Regions from separate parts of the Polaromonas sp. UC242_47 genome, predicted to be linked through region 2. Evidence: riboswitches for the same ligand, from Rfam matches in the RefSeq annotation. Region 2 holds a riboswitch; each other region holds the start of a gene.
The links. Region 2 has a riboswitch for thiamine pyrophosphate ahead of thiC (phosphomethylpyrimidine synthase ThiC). Riboswitches for the same ligand answer to the same signal wherever they lie in the genome.

Region 1 (3,270 bases), 3.0 Mb from region 2:
GGCATCTGGAAGCCTTTCACCTGGTCCTCCTATTACCGGCGCGCCAGCCACTTCGGCCTGGGCCTGCGTGGCCTGGGCCTGTCCGAGGGCGGCCATGTGGGTGTGTTGTCCGAGAACCGCATTGAATGGGTGCTGGCGCAAATGGGCGCGGGCCTGATAGGTGCGGTGGCGGTGGGCGTCTACCCCACCAGCCCGTCGCCCGAGGTGGCTTATGTGGTCGCCCACGCCGACATTGAAATCATGGTCTGCGAAGACCAGGAGCAGACCGACAAGGTGCTCGAAGCTCGTGACCAGTTGCCGCGCCTGCGCAAGATTGTGGTCATGGAAACCAAGGGCTTGCGCAGCTTTGCACCCGAGCTGCGTGGCCTGATCGTGAGCTTTGACGAGGTCGAAAAAGCCGGCGCTGCGGTCGGCCAAACTACGCAAATCGACGCCGCCATGGCGCGCCAGAAGCTGGACGACATCGGCCTGATGATTTACACCTCGGGCTCCACGGGCAAACCCAAGGGGGCGATGATTTCCTACCGCAATATCCGCGGCGTGGTGCCCGGCATCATCGAGCGCCTGGGCATCACGGACCGGACCACGCACCTGTCCTACCTGCCGCTGTGCCATGTGGCCGAACAGATGTTGACCAGCTTTGTGCCCGTGTACACCGGTGCGCAGGTTCATTTTGGTGAATCCATACGCACGGTGCAGGAAGATCTGCGGGAGATTGCCCCGACCTTGTTCCTGGGCGTGCCGCGTATCTGGGAAAAATTACACGCCAGCATCAGCATCAAGCTGCAGGAAACCGGCGGCCTGCGCCGCAAACTGTTCGACAGGGCTTATGCCGCCTGCCAGCCTCTGGCCGAGAAGCCGCGCAGCGCCTGGAGTCTGGCCGACAGGTTGACCTTCGGTGCCAGCTACTGGGCGATATTTCGCGCGCTGCAAAACTTCATAGGCCTGCGCAAGGTGCAAATTGCCCTGACCGGTGCCGCGCCGATTCCGCCCGACGTGGTGCGCTTTTTTCGCGTGCTGGGTGTACCGCTGATCGAGGTTTACGGCCTGACCGAATCCACCGGCATGGTCCTGGGCCACGACCCGCGTGATGTGCTGATCGGTACCGTGGGCATACCTATCTTGGGCGTGGAGCACCGGCTTGCCGAGACCGGCGAGTTGCTGTTGCGCGGCGACATGGTGTTTGCCGGTTATTACAAAAATCCCGAGGCCACGGCCGACAGCATTCGCAAGGGCTGGCTGCACACCGGCGACGTGGTGCGCGAGGAGCGCGGCCAGCTCAAGATTGTGGACCGCCTGAAAGACATCATGATCACCGCCGGCGGCAAAAACCTCACGCCGTCCGAAATCGAAAACACCATGAAGGGCAGCCCTTACATCAAGGAGTGTGTGATCGTGGCCGAAGGCCGCAAGTTTGTAGCCGCGCTGGTGATGATCGATTACGAGACCGTGGGGAAATGGGCCGAGGCGCAGCGTATCGCCTTCACCCACTTTCGCTCGCTGGTTGAGTTGCCGCAAGTGCGGCAGCTGATTGACACCGCGATTGGCGAGGGCAACCAGCGCCTGGCCCAGGTGTCGCAAATCCGCAAGTTCCATTTGCTGACCAAGGAACTGGACCACGACGATGGCGAAGTGACCGCCACCATGAAGGTACGGCGCTCCAGCATCTACAAAACCTACGCGGCCGAGATCGAGGCGCTGTACCACTAGGGTTCTCGGTCAGGCGTGTTTGCGGCTACTTTTTACAATCGTTTTAAGCCTCTAGCCCTTATTCGGTGGGCGCAAGCAGCTATCAATAGAGTAGCGATGCATGCCACGCGGTCATCCGCTGCCCGCATTCCGCTAGAATTTGAACTGCTCCGGGGTGCAGCCTTGCTGGTGACAGCAAGGGTGGCTGAGATGGTCAGAACCAAACCCGCGAACTTGAATCGGTTCATACCGACGTAAGGAGAGCTGCCAGACACCCCCAGTGGGCGTGGCACATCTTTCGGAGCACTTGTTTTTCAACAGGCAACCGAAAGTGTGACGAATGGCTTCTTCTCCTTTGATCGCTGAGCTGCAGGCCTACATCGCCGCCGACCACCCGTCCGAGGACGTATTTGACCGGCAGGCCCTCGCGCTGTTCGCCCACCAATACCAGAACAACCTGCCTTTCCAGCGTTTTTGCCAGCAACGCGGCAAAACCGTGCGCACCGTGAAAAGCTGGCGCGACATTCCGGCGGTGCCCATCAGCGCGTTCAAGGCGCTGACCCTGAGCTGTGTGCCGCCGGAGCAGGCCGAGCGCACCTTCATGACCAGCGGCACCACGCAGGCCGAGGTCAAGGGCAAACACCACCACCCGACACTGGCGGTGTATGACGCGTCGATGATCCGCAACTTCCGCCAGCGCTTCATGGGGAGGTGCGAGAAACTTCGCATGGGCATTCTGTTTCCGGACGAAAGCCTGTTGCCGAATTCATCGCTGGCCCACTACCTGGCGCTGGCGCTGCGGGAGTTTGGCGCGGACGGCAGCCACTACCTGCTGACGCAGCAGGGGCTGGACTTTACGCGCGTGATCACCGAGCTGGAACACGCGCAGCAGAGCGGCGAGCCTTATGCGCTGCTGGGGGCGAGTTACAGCTTTGTGCACCTGCTGGATGAGTTGCAACGCCTGGGCAAAACCTTTGTGTTGCCGCCGGGCAGTCGCGTGCTGGACACCGGCGGCTTCAAGGGCCAGTCGCGCGAGTTGTCCCTGGCGGATTTTTATGCGCAGATCTCTGGCGTGCTGGGCATCGATGCCAGCCAGTGCATCAATATGTACGGCATGACCGAGTTGAGCACGCAGTTTTACGATGCGGGCAACGCCATGTTGCCGTCCGTCAAATCGGGGCCACACTGGATTCGCACCCGCGTGGTTGAACCCTTGAGCGGCGAGGAGTTGCCCCGCGGCGAGCAGGGCATTCTGGCGCACTGCGACCTGGCCAATTTCAACTCCGTCACCACCATCCTGACCGAGGACGTGGGTGTGGCGGTGGACGGCGGCTTTTTGCTGCTGGGGCGTGCCGAGGGCAGCGCGGCCAAGGGCTGCTCGCTGGCGGTGCAGGAATTTTTGCAGGCGGCCGCGGCATGACCTTGCTGCGCGAAACCGCCGGTTATCTGCCTGGCCTCACGGCCGCGGACGTGGCATGGCAGACGCTGACCTTCGAGGGCCAACACGACACGCTGGAGGTCGCGGTTCCCGTGCTGACGGAAGACCAGACGGTGGCCCTGATGGCGCGGGTACGCAGCGCC
Region 2 (3,270 bases):
GAAAGTTTTTCCGGGGTTCAGTTTGCGCAGTTTGTGCATCATGCCGCTGTCGGTCGCGACGATGAATTCCTGCGCGTCCATGTCGTGGGCCGCCTTCAGGATGGCCGAGGTCGACCCCACGGCATCGGCCAGCGCAATCACATCGGCCGGTGATTCGGGGTGGACCAGCACCCTGGCCTTCGGGTGTTCTTTTTTGAGCACCTCCAGTTCAAAGGCCTTGAACTCGTCGTGCACGATGCAGCTGCCGTTCCACATCAACATGTCGGCGCCGGTTTCGCGCTGGATGTAGCTGCCCAGGTGTTTGTCGGGCGCCCAGAGAATTTTCTGGCCCTGCTCTTTCAGCGCCCGCACAATGTCCAGCGCGCAGCTCGACGTCACCAGCCAGTCGGCGCGCGCCTTCACGGCGGCGCTGGTGTTGGCATACACCACCACGGTGCGGTCCGGATGCGCATCACAAAATGCGCTGAACGCGTCCACCGGGCAGCCCAGGTCCAGCGAGCAGGTCGCCTCCAGGTCGGGCATCAGCACGGTTTTTTCGGGCGAAAGAATTTTCGCGGTTTCGCCCATGAAACGCACACCCGACACCACCAGCGTGCGCGCCGCGTGGTCCCGGCCAAAACGCGCCATTTCCAGCGAGTCACTGACCAGGCCGCCGGTTTCTTCGGCCAGGTCCTGCAGGTCCGGGTGCACGTAATAGTGCGACACCATGACCGCGTTGCGTTCTTTCAGCAGGCGGCGGATCTGGTCTTTCAGGGCCGCACGTTCATCGGGCGCCGGCTCCACCGGCACCCGCGCCCAGGCGTGACGTGTCGGGCACGCCGGCTGTTCGTAGTCGATGCGGACCAGCGGTTGAACCGGGGTGGATACGTCATTCATCACGGGTGTCATGGTGCTCACAGTTGCGCAAAACGCATGGAAAAATCAATCGCCTTGATATCTTTGGTCAAAGCCCCGATCGAGATGCGGTCCACCCCGGTGGCGGCAATGCCGGCCACGGTGTCCAGGCTCACACCGCCCGAAACTTCCAGAATCGCCCGCCCGGCCGTGATCTGCACCGCCTCACGCAACTGGGCCAGGTCCATGTTGTCCAGCAGAATCATGCGGGCGCCGGCCTCCAGGGCTTCCCGCAACTGAGCCAGGGTCTCCACCTCGATCTCGACAAAGGTCGCGCGGCCCGCCACCTCGGCGGTGCGCTGCAACACGGCATGGATGCCGCCGGCCGCTGCAATGTGATTTTCCTTGATCAGCACGGCGTCGTACAGGCCGATGCGGTGATTAACCCCACCGCCGCAACGCACGGCGTATTTCTGCGCCAGCCGCAGGCCCGGCAGGGTTTTGCGGGTGTCCACAATGCTGGCGCGGTTACCCGGCACAGCGTGCGCGGCCTGGACGTACACCGCGGTTTGTGTCGCCACCGCGCTCAGCAATTGTAAAAAATTGAGCAGGGTCCGCTCGGCACTCAGCAGTGCGCGGGACAAACCTTTGATCTCCAGGATGACCTGGTTGGCCTCGCAGCGCTGGCCATCGCGCACATGCCAGACCAGTTCGGCCTGCGGGTCCAGCCGCTGCAGCGTCGCCTCCACCCAGGGCAGGCCGCAAATCACCGCGGCTTCGCGCGCCAGCACACGGGCGTGGCTGCGCCGCGCGGGATCAATCAGACCGGCGGTCAGGTCGCCGGCCCCGATGTCTTCGGTCAGCGCACGCTCAACATCGGCCAGTGCAAGGACAGCCACACTGGCGGTGGAAAAATCAAACAAGGCATTCATGGGTTCATGGTGGGAAGGAAATCTTGGCGGCAAGCATAGCGGCTTCGCAGCCCCTATTCTGGTTGGCACCTTATCCGCACGTCACAAAAGGGGTTTAAGCAGCGACAACGCCTGTACTAGAATGCAATGGCTCCGGGGTGCTGCCCGACCATTGTGGTCGAGCCGCTGAGATGGCCAGGCCAAACCCGTGAACTTGAATCGGTTCGTACCGACGTAAGAAGAGCTGACAGCAAGCGGACCTCCGCTTGCCCGTCAACGATCAAAACCACCCGGCTGGTTTTGGCCACACCTTCGGAGCATTTTGTGTTTCAACACACCACAAGGATGCCCCGATGAACACGCCTGATCAATTCGCCCAGTTGCTGTCCCTGACACGTGAGCCTTTTCCCGCGTCACGCAAGATTTACGTGCCCGGCCAGCGCCACCCCGACCTGCGGGTGCCCATGCGCGAAGTCAGCCTGAGCAACGGCGAATCCGCCACGCTTTACGACACCTCCGGGCCCTACACCGATCCAGCCGCCGACATCGACGTGCGCCGCGGGCTCCAGGCCTTGCGCGCACCCTGGATTGCCGCACGCGGCGACACGGAAATTTACACCGGCCGCACAGCCCAGGCCGTTGACGATGGCACGCGTCGGGAAGACCGCACCGATCCCGCGGATCCGGAAGCTCAGCGCATCGCCGCCCTGCGTGCCCAGGCGGCCGGTTTGCAACGCACACCACGCCGTGCCAAGGCCGGCGCCAACGTCAGCCAGATGCATTACGCGCGCCGCGGCATCATCACCCCCGAGATGGAATACATCGCGCTGCGTGAAAACACCCAACGCGAGTGGATGGCCGAGTACCTGGATGACGCCGAACGGGCTAGCCGCGTACGCGGCAATCCCATGGGCGCGCAGCTGCCCGCGTTTGTGACGCCCGAGTTTGTGCGTGATGAAGTCGCGCGCGGCCGCGCCATCATCCCGGCCAATATCAACCACCCCGAAGTCGAGCCCATGATCATTGGCCGCAACTTCCTGGTGAAGATCAATGCCAACATCGGTAACTCGGCGGTGACCTCCAGCATAGAAGAGGAAGTGGAAAAGCTGGTCTGGGCGATTCGCTGGGGCGCTGACAACGTGATGGATTTGTCGACCGGCAAAAACATTCACACCACACGCGACTGGATCATCCGTAACTCGCCGGTGCCCATAGGCACGGTGCCGATTTACCAGGCGCTGGAAAAGGTCGGTGGCATCGCCGAAGACCTCACGTGGGAGATTTACCGCGACACCTTGATCGAACAGGCCGAACAAGGTGTGGACTATTTCACCATCCACGCCGGCGTACGTTTGCCCTTTATCCCCATGACGGCCAAACGCCGCACCGGCATTGTTTCGCGTGGCGGCTCCATCCTGGCCAAGTGGTGTATTTCCCACCACAAGGAAAACTTTCTGTACACGCACTTCGAAGAGATTTGCGAGATCATGAAAGCCTACGACGTGAGCTTTTCGCTGGGTGACGG
Region 3 (3,270 bases), 1.1 Mb from region 2:
TCGCCTACGCCAAGGCCCATCCCGGCAAACTCAATTACGCCTCCAACGGCAACGGCACCTCCAGCCACCTGGCCGCCGAAATGCTGAAATCCGCGGCTGGCGTGGACATCGTCCACGTGCCCTACAAGGGCGGCGGCCCCGCCATGCAGGACTTGATTGGCGGCCAGGTCAACATGTTGTTTGACCAGATGCCAGCCGTGTTGCCGCAGGTCCAGGGTGGACGCGTGCGCGCTTTGGGCGTCTCCAGCCTCAAGCGTTCAGCCGCTGCGCAGGACATCCCCGCCGTCTCCGAAAGTGTGCCGGGCTTTGACATGACGGTCTGGTTTGGTTTTCTGGCGCCCAAGGGAACACCGACAGACATCGTCGCCCGCCTCAACGCAGAAATGAACCGCGCGCTCAAGGACCCGGCCTTCCAGACGCAACTTGCGGGCATGGGCGTCACCCCCATGCCGAGTTCTTCCGCTGAATTCGGTTCGTTCATCCGCCGCGAAATAAGCCACTGGGCCAAAGTCGTCAAGGATTCCGGCGCCAAGCTCGATTGACACGGCTCACCAACCTCTTGTTCAGGAGACCCACGATGACGCTTTCTTCCTTCTCTCGTTTGTTAGGTGTGACACTGGCCTGCGCGGCCAGCCTGATGGTGCCCGCAGTGGCGCAAACCGATTTTCCGAGCAAGGGAATGCGAGTGATCGTGCCCTTCCCGCCAGGCGGCGCTTCCGACACGCTGGGCCGCATGGTGGCGCAACACCTGGCCACGGCCTGGGGCCAGCCCGCCATCGTGGAGAACCGGCCCGGTGCAGGCGGCAACATAGGCGCCGAAGCCGGCGCCAAGGCACCTGCCGATGGCTACACGCTGACCCTGGCCGCGGCCGGTTTCATGGCGGTGAACCCGTCGCTTTATCCCAAGCTCAATTACGACTCGGCCACCGACTTCCAGCCGGTGGCACTGTTGGTCAAGGCGCCCTTGCTGCTGGTTGTCCATCCCAAGGTCCCGGCGCAGAACGCCCGCGAATTCATTGACTTGGCCAAACGTTCGCCTGGCCGCATCACCATAGGCAACGGCGGCACCGGCACGGCCCAGCATCTGGGCGGTGTGAGTTTTGGCCTGGCGGCCGGGGTGGACGTGGGTCACATTCCGTACAAGGGTAGCGCGCCCGCCACCACCGACCTGCTGGGCGGTGTGGTTGATGCGCAGTTCGACAACCTGGTCACGCTGGTGCCTTTTGTGAAAAGCGGCAAGCTGCGCGCCCTCGGCGTCTCGTCGACACAACGTGTGGCGGCCCTGCCGGAAGTGCCCACCCTGGCGGAGGCCGGACTGCCCGGTTTTGAGGACGGCACCTGGTATGGCATCGTCGCGCCACGCAACACGCCCAAAGCCGTCGTCGACAAGCTCAATGCCGAACTGCTGCGTATGCTTTCCCAGCCGGACATCAAGGAGAAACTCCTGTCCATGGGGCTTCAGCCTGCGGGCAACAGCCCCGCGGAGTTTGGTGCTCTGATCCGTTCGGAAATTGGCAAGTACCGCACCATTGTCAAAACCGCCAACGTCAAGATCGACTAAAAAGCAACAACTGACCGTTCCCGGGGTAGGCCAATGAGCGGCCTGTTCCTATAATCCGCCTCGTGCCTGTCAAGGCACATTCGCTAGGGGTGTTGTGCTGTTTTGAAAAAAGCGACACGACTGAGAAAGTCCCTTTGAACCTGATTGAGGTAATCCTCGCGCAGGGAAGCATGTTTCAGGCGCCCGACCCTGGGCTTCCAACAAGCCGACCTGCCATTAACGATTGGAATGTTGATGGCTACGACTCCCGCTAATTCCGCCTCTTACGGCAACACCAACACGGCGCTCACACCGCAAGCCGCCAGCGACCGCTCGTTTGGCTTTCGCGACCACGCCGCACTCTGGCTCAGCCTGGGCGTCGGCCTGCTGGTCATGCAAATTGGCGCTTACCTGGTGCCAGCACTGGGTGCCCAACAGGCGGCCATGGTCATTGTTGTCGGCTCCGTCCTGGGCGCCGGGCTGCTGGCCTGGACGGCGAAGATAGGCTGCGACAGCGGCCTGTCCAGCGCCGGCCTGATGCACGCCACCTACGGCAGCAGCTTTGCGCGCCTGCCGGTCTTGCTCAACATCGTGCAGCTCGTCGGCTGGACGACTTTTGAGCTGGTCGTGATGCGCGACGGCACCCTGGCCATTGCGCGCCAGTCCGGCAGCTTCACCAGCGCCATCTGGCCGCTGCTCGCGACCTTGCTGTGGGGTGGCGTGCTGATCGCCCTGCTGTCGGGCTCCATGGTCAAGCTGGTGCGCAAATTCATAGGCCGTTACGGTTTGCCGCTGGTGATCGCCTCGCTGCTCTGGCTCACCTGGCAGTTTTTCGTCAAAGCCAATGCGCAAGGCCTGGCCACCCTGTGGAACCGCCCCGGCGCAGGCGGCATGAGCACGCTGGCCGCGCTGGACCTGGTGATTGCCATGCCGGTCTCGTGGCTGCCGCTGGTGGCCGACTTTGCGCGTCACGGGCGTGATGGCAAAAGCGCGCTGCGCGGCACCTGGCTGGGTTACGCCGTGGCCAATATCTGGTGTTACGCACTCGGTGTGCTGGTCGCCATCACCACGCCCAGCACTGACCTTGTGGCCGCACTGCTGCTCGCGCAAGGCGGCCTGATTGCGCTGGGCCTGATCCTGATTGACGAGGTGGACAACGCCTACGGTGACCTGTACTCAGGCTCGGTCGCAGGCCACAGCCTGAAACCCCGCTGGAGTGTGCGCCGTTGGGGCATCACCATGGCGATAGTCTGCACCGCCTTGGCCATGGTTTTGCCCATGCACAGCCTGGAGCCGTTTTTGCTGATGCTCAGCTCGGTCTTTATCCCGCTGTACGGCGTGATCCTGGCACGGCTGGCCGGTCGTTCAGATGTGCCCTCACTGGTCACGGAACGGCAGGTGAACTACAGCGCGGTACTGATCTGGTTCACAGGCATCGTCTGTTACCACGCCTGCGCGCAACTCGCGCCCAGCTGGGGCGCCGCCCTGCCGACGCTGCTTATGACATTTGTGCTGGCGCGATTGACCAGCGACACACCCGCCAGAGTCAGCGCGACGGCCTGAGCAAGCGTCTAAGCGTCCAGCGGAATAAGCCGCATAGCCTGCGGCGCGTGGCTGTGGTTTAACGGCCCGCTGCCCGCGCCGGTACGCACGGCGGCCCCGGCCTCAAGCGCGCCACGCACATAGACCCGCGCGGCCTCCACGGCCTCGGTCAAGGACAGGCCCAAAGC

Region 1: linked by a shared signal. The riboswitch ahead of ACHMXK_RS04195 (long-chain fatty acid--CoA ligase) and the one ahead of thiC (phosphomethylpyrimidine synthase ThiC) in region 2 are both predicted to bind thiamine pyrophosphate.
Region 3: linked by a shared signal. The riboswitch ahead of ACHMXK_RS13245 (purine-cytosine permease family protein) and the one ahead of thiC (phosphomethylpyrimidine synthase ThiC) in region 2 are both predicted to bind thiamine pyrophosphate.

The regions. Positions count from the first base shown of each region.
Region 1 is NZ_JBIOAO010000001.1:857,433-860,702, forward strand. It holds gene ACHMXK_RS04190 (AMP-dependent synthetase/ligase) at 1-1,710, shown strand, start outside; TPP riboswitch at 1,851-1,967, shown strand; gene ACHMXK_RS04195 (long-chain fatty acid--CoA ligase) at 2,030-3,109, shown strand; gene ACHMXK_RS04200 (acyl-CoA reductase) at 3,106-3,270, shown strand, end outside.
Region 2 is NZ_JBIOAO010000001.1:3,862,214-3,865,483, forward strand. It holds gene nadA (quinolinate synthase NadA) at 1-876, opposite strand, end outside; gene nadC (carboxylating nicotinate-nucleotide diphosphorylase) at 894-1,766, opposite strand; TPP riboswitch at 1,890-2,003, shown strand; gene thiC (phosphomethylpyrimidine synthase ThiC) at 2,099-3,270, shown strand, end outside.
Region 3 is NZ_JBIOAO010000001.1:2,717,190-2,720,459, forward strand. It holds gene ACHMXK_RS13235 (Bug family tripartite tricarboxylate transporter substrate binding protein) at 1-542, shown strand, start outside; gene ACHMXK_RS13240 (Bug family tripartite tricarboxylate transporter substrate binding protein) at 578-1,561, shown strand; TPP riboswitch at 1,637-1,745, shown strand; gene ACHMXK_RS13245 (purine-cytosine permease family protein) at 1,796-3,103, shown strand; gene thiD (bifunctional hydroxymethylpyrimidine kinase/phosphomethylpyrimidine kinase) at 3,112-3,270, opposite strand, start outside.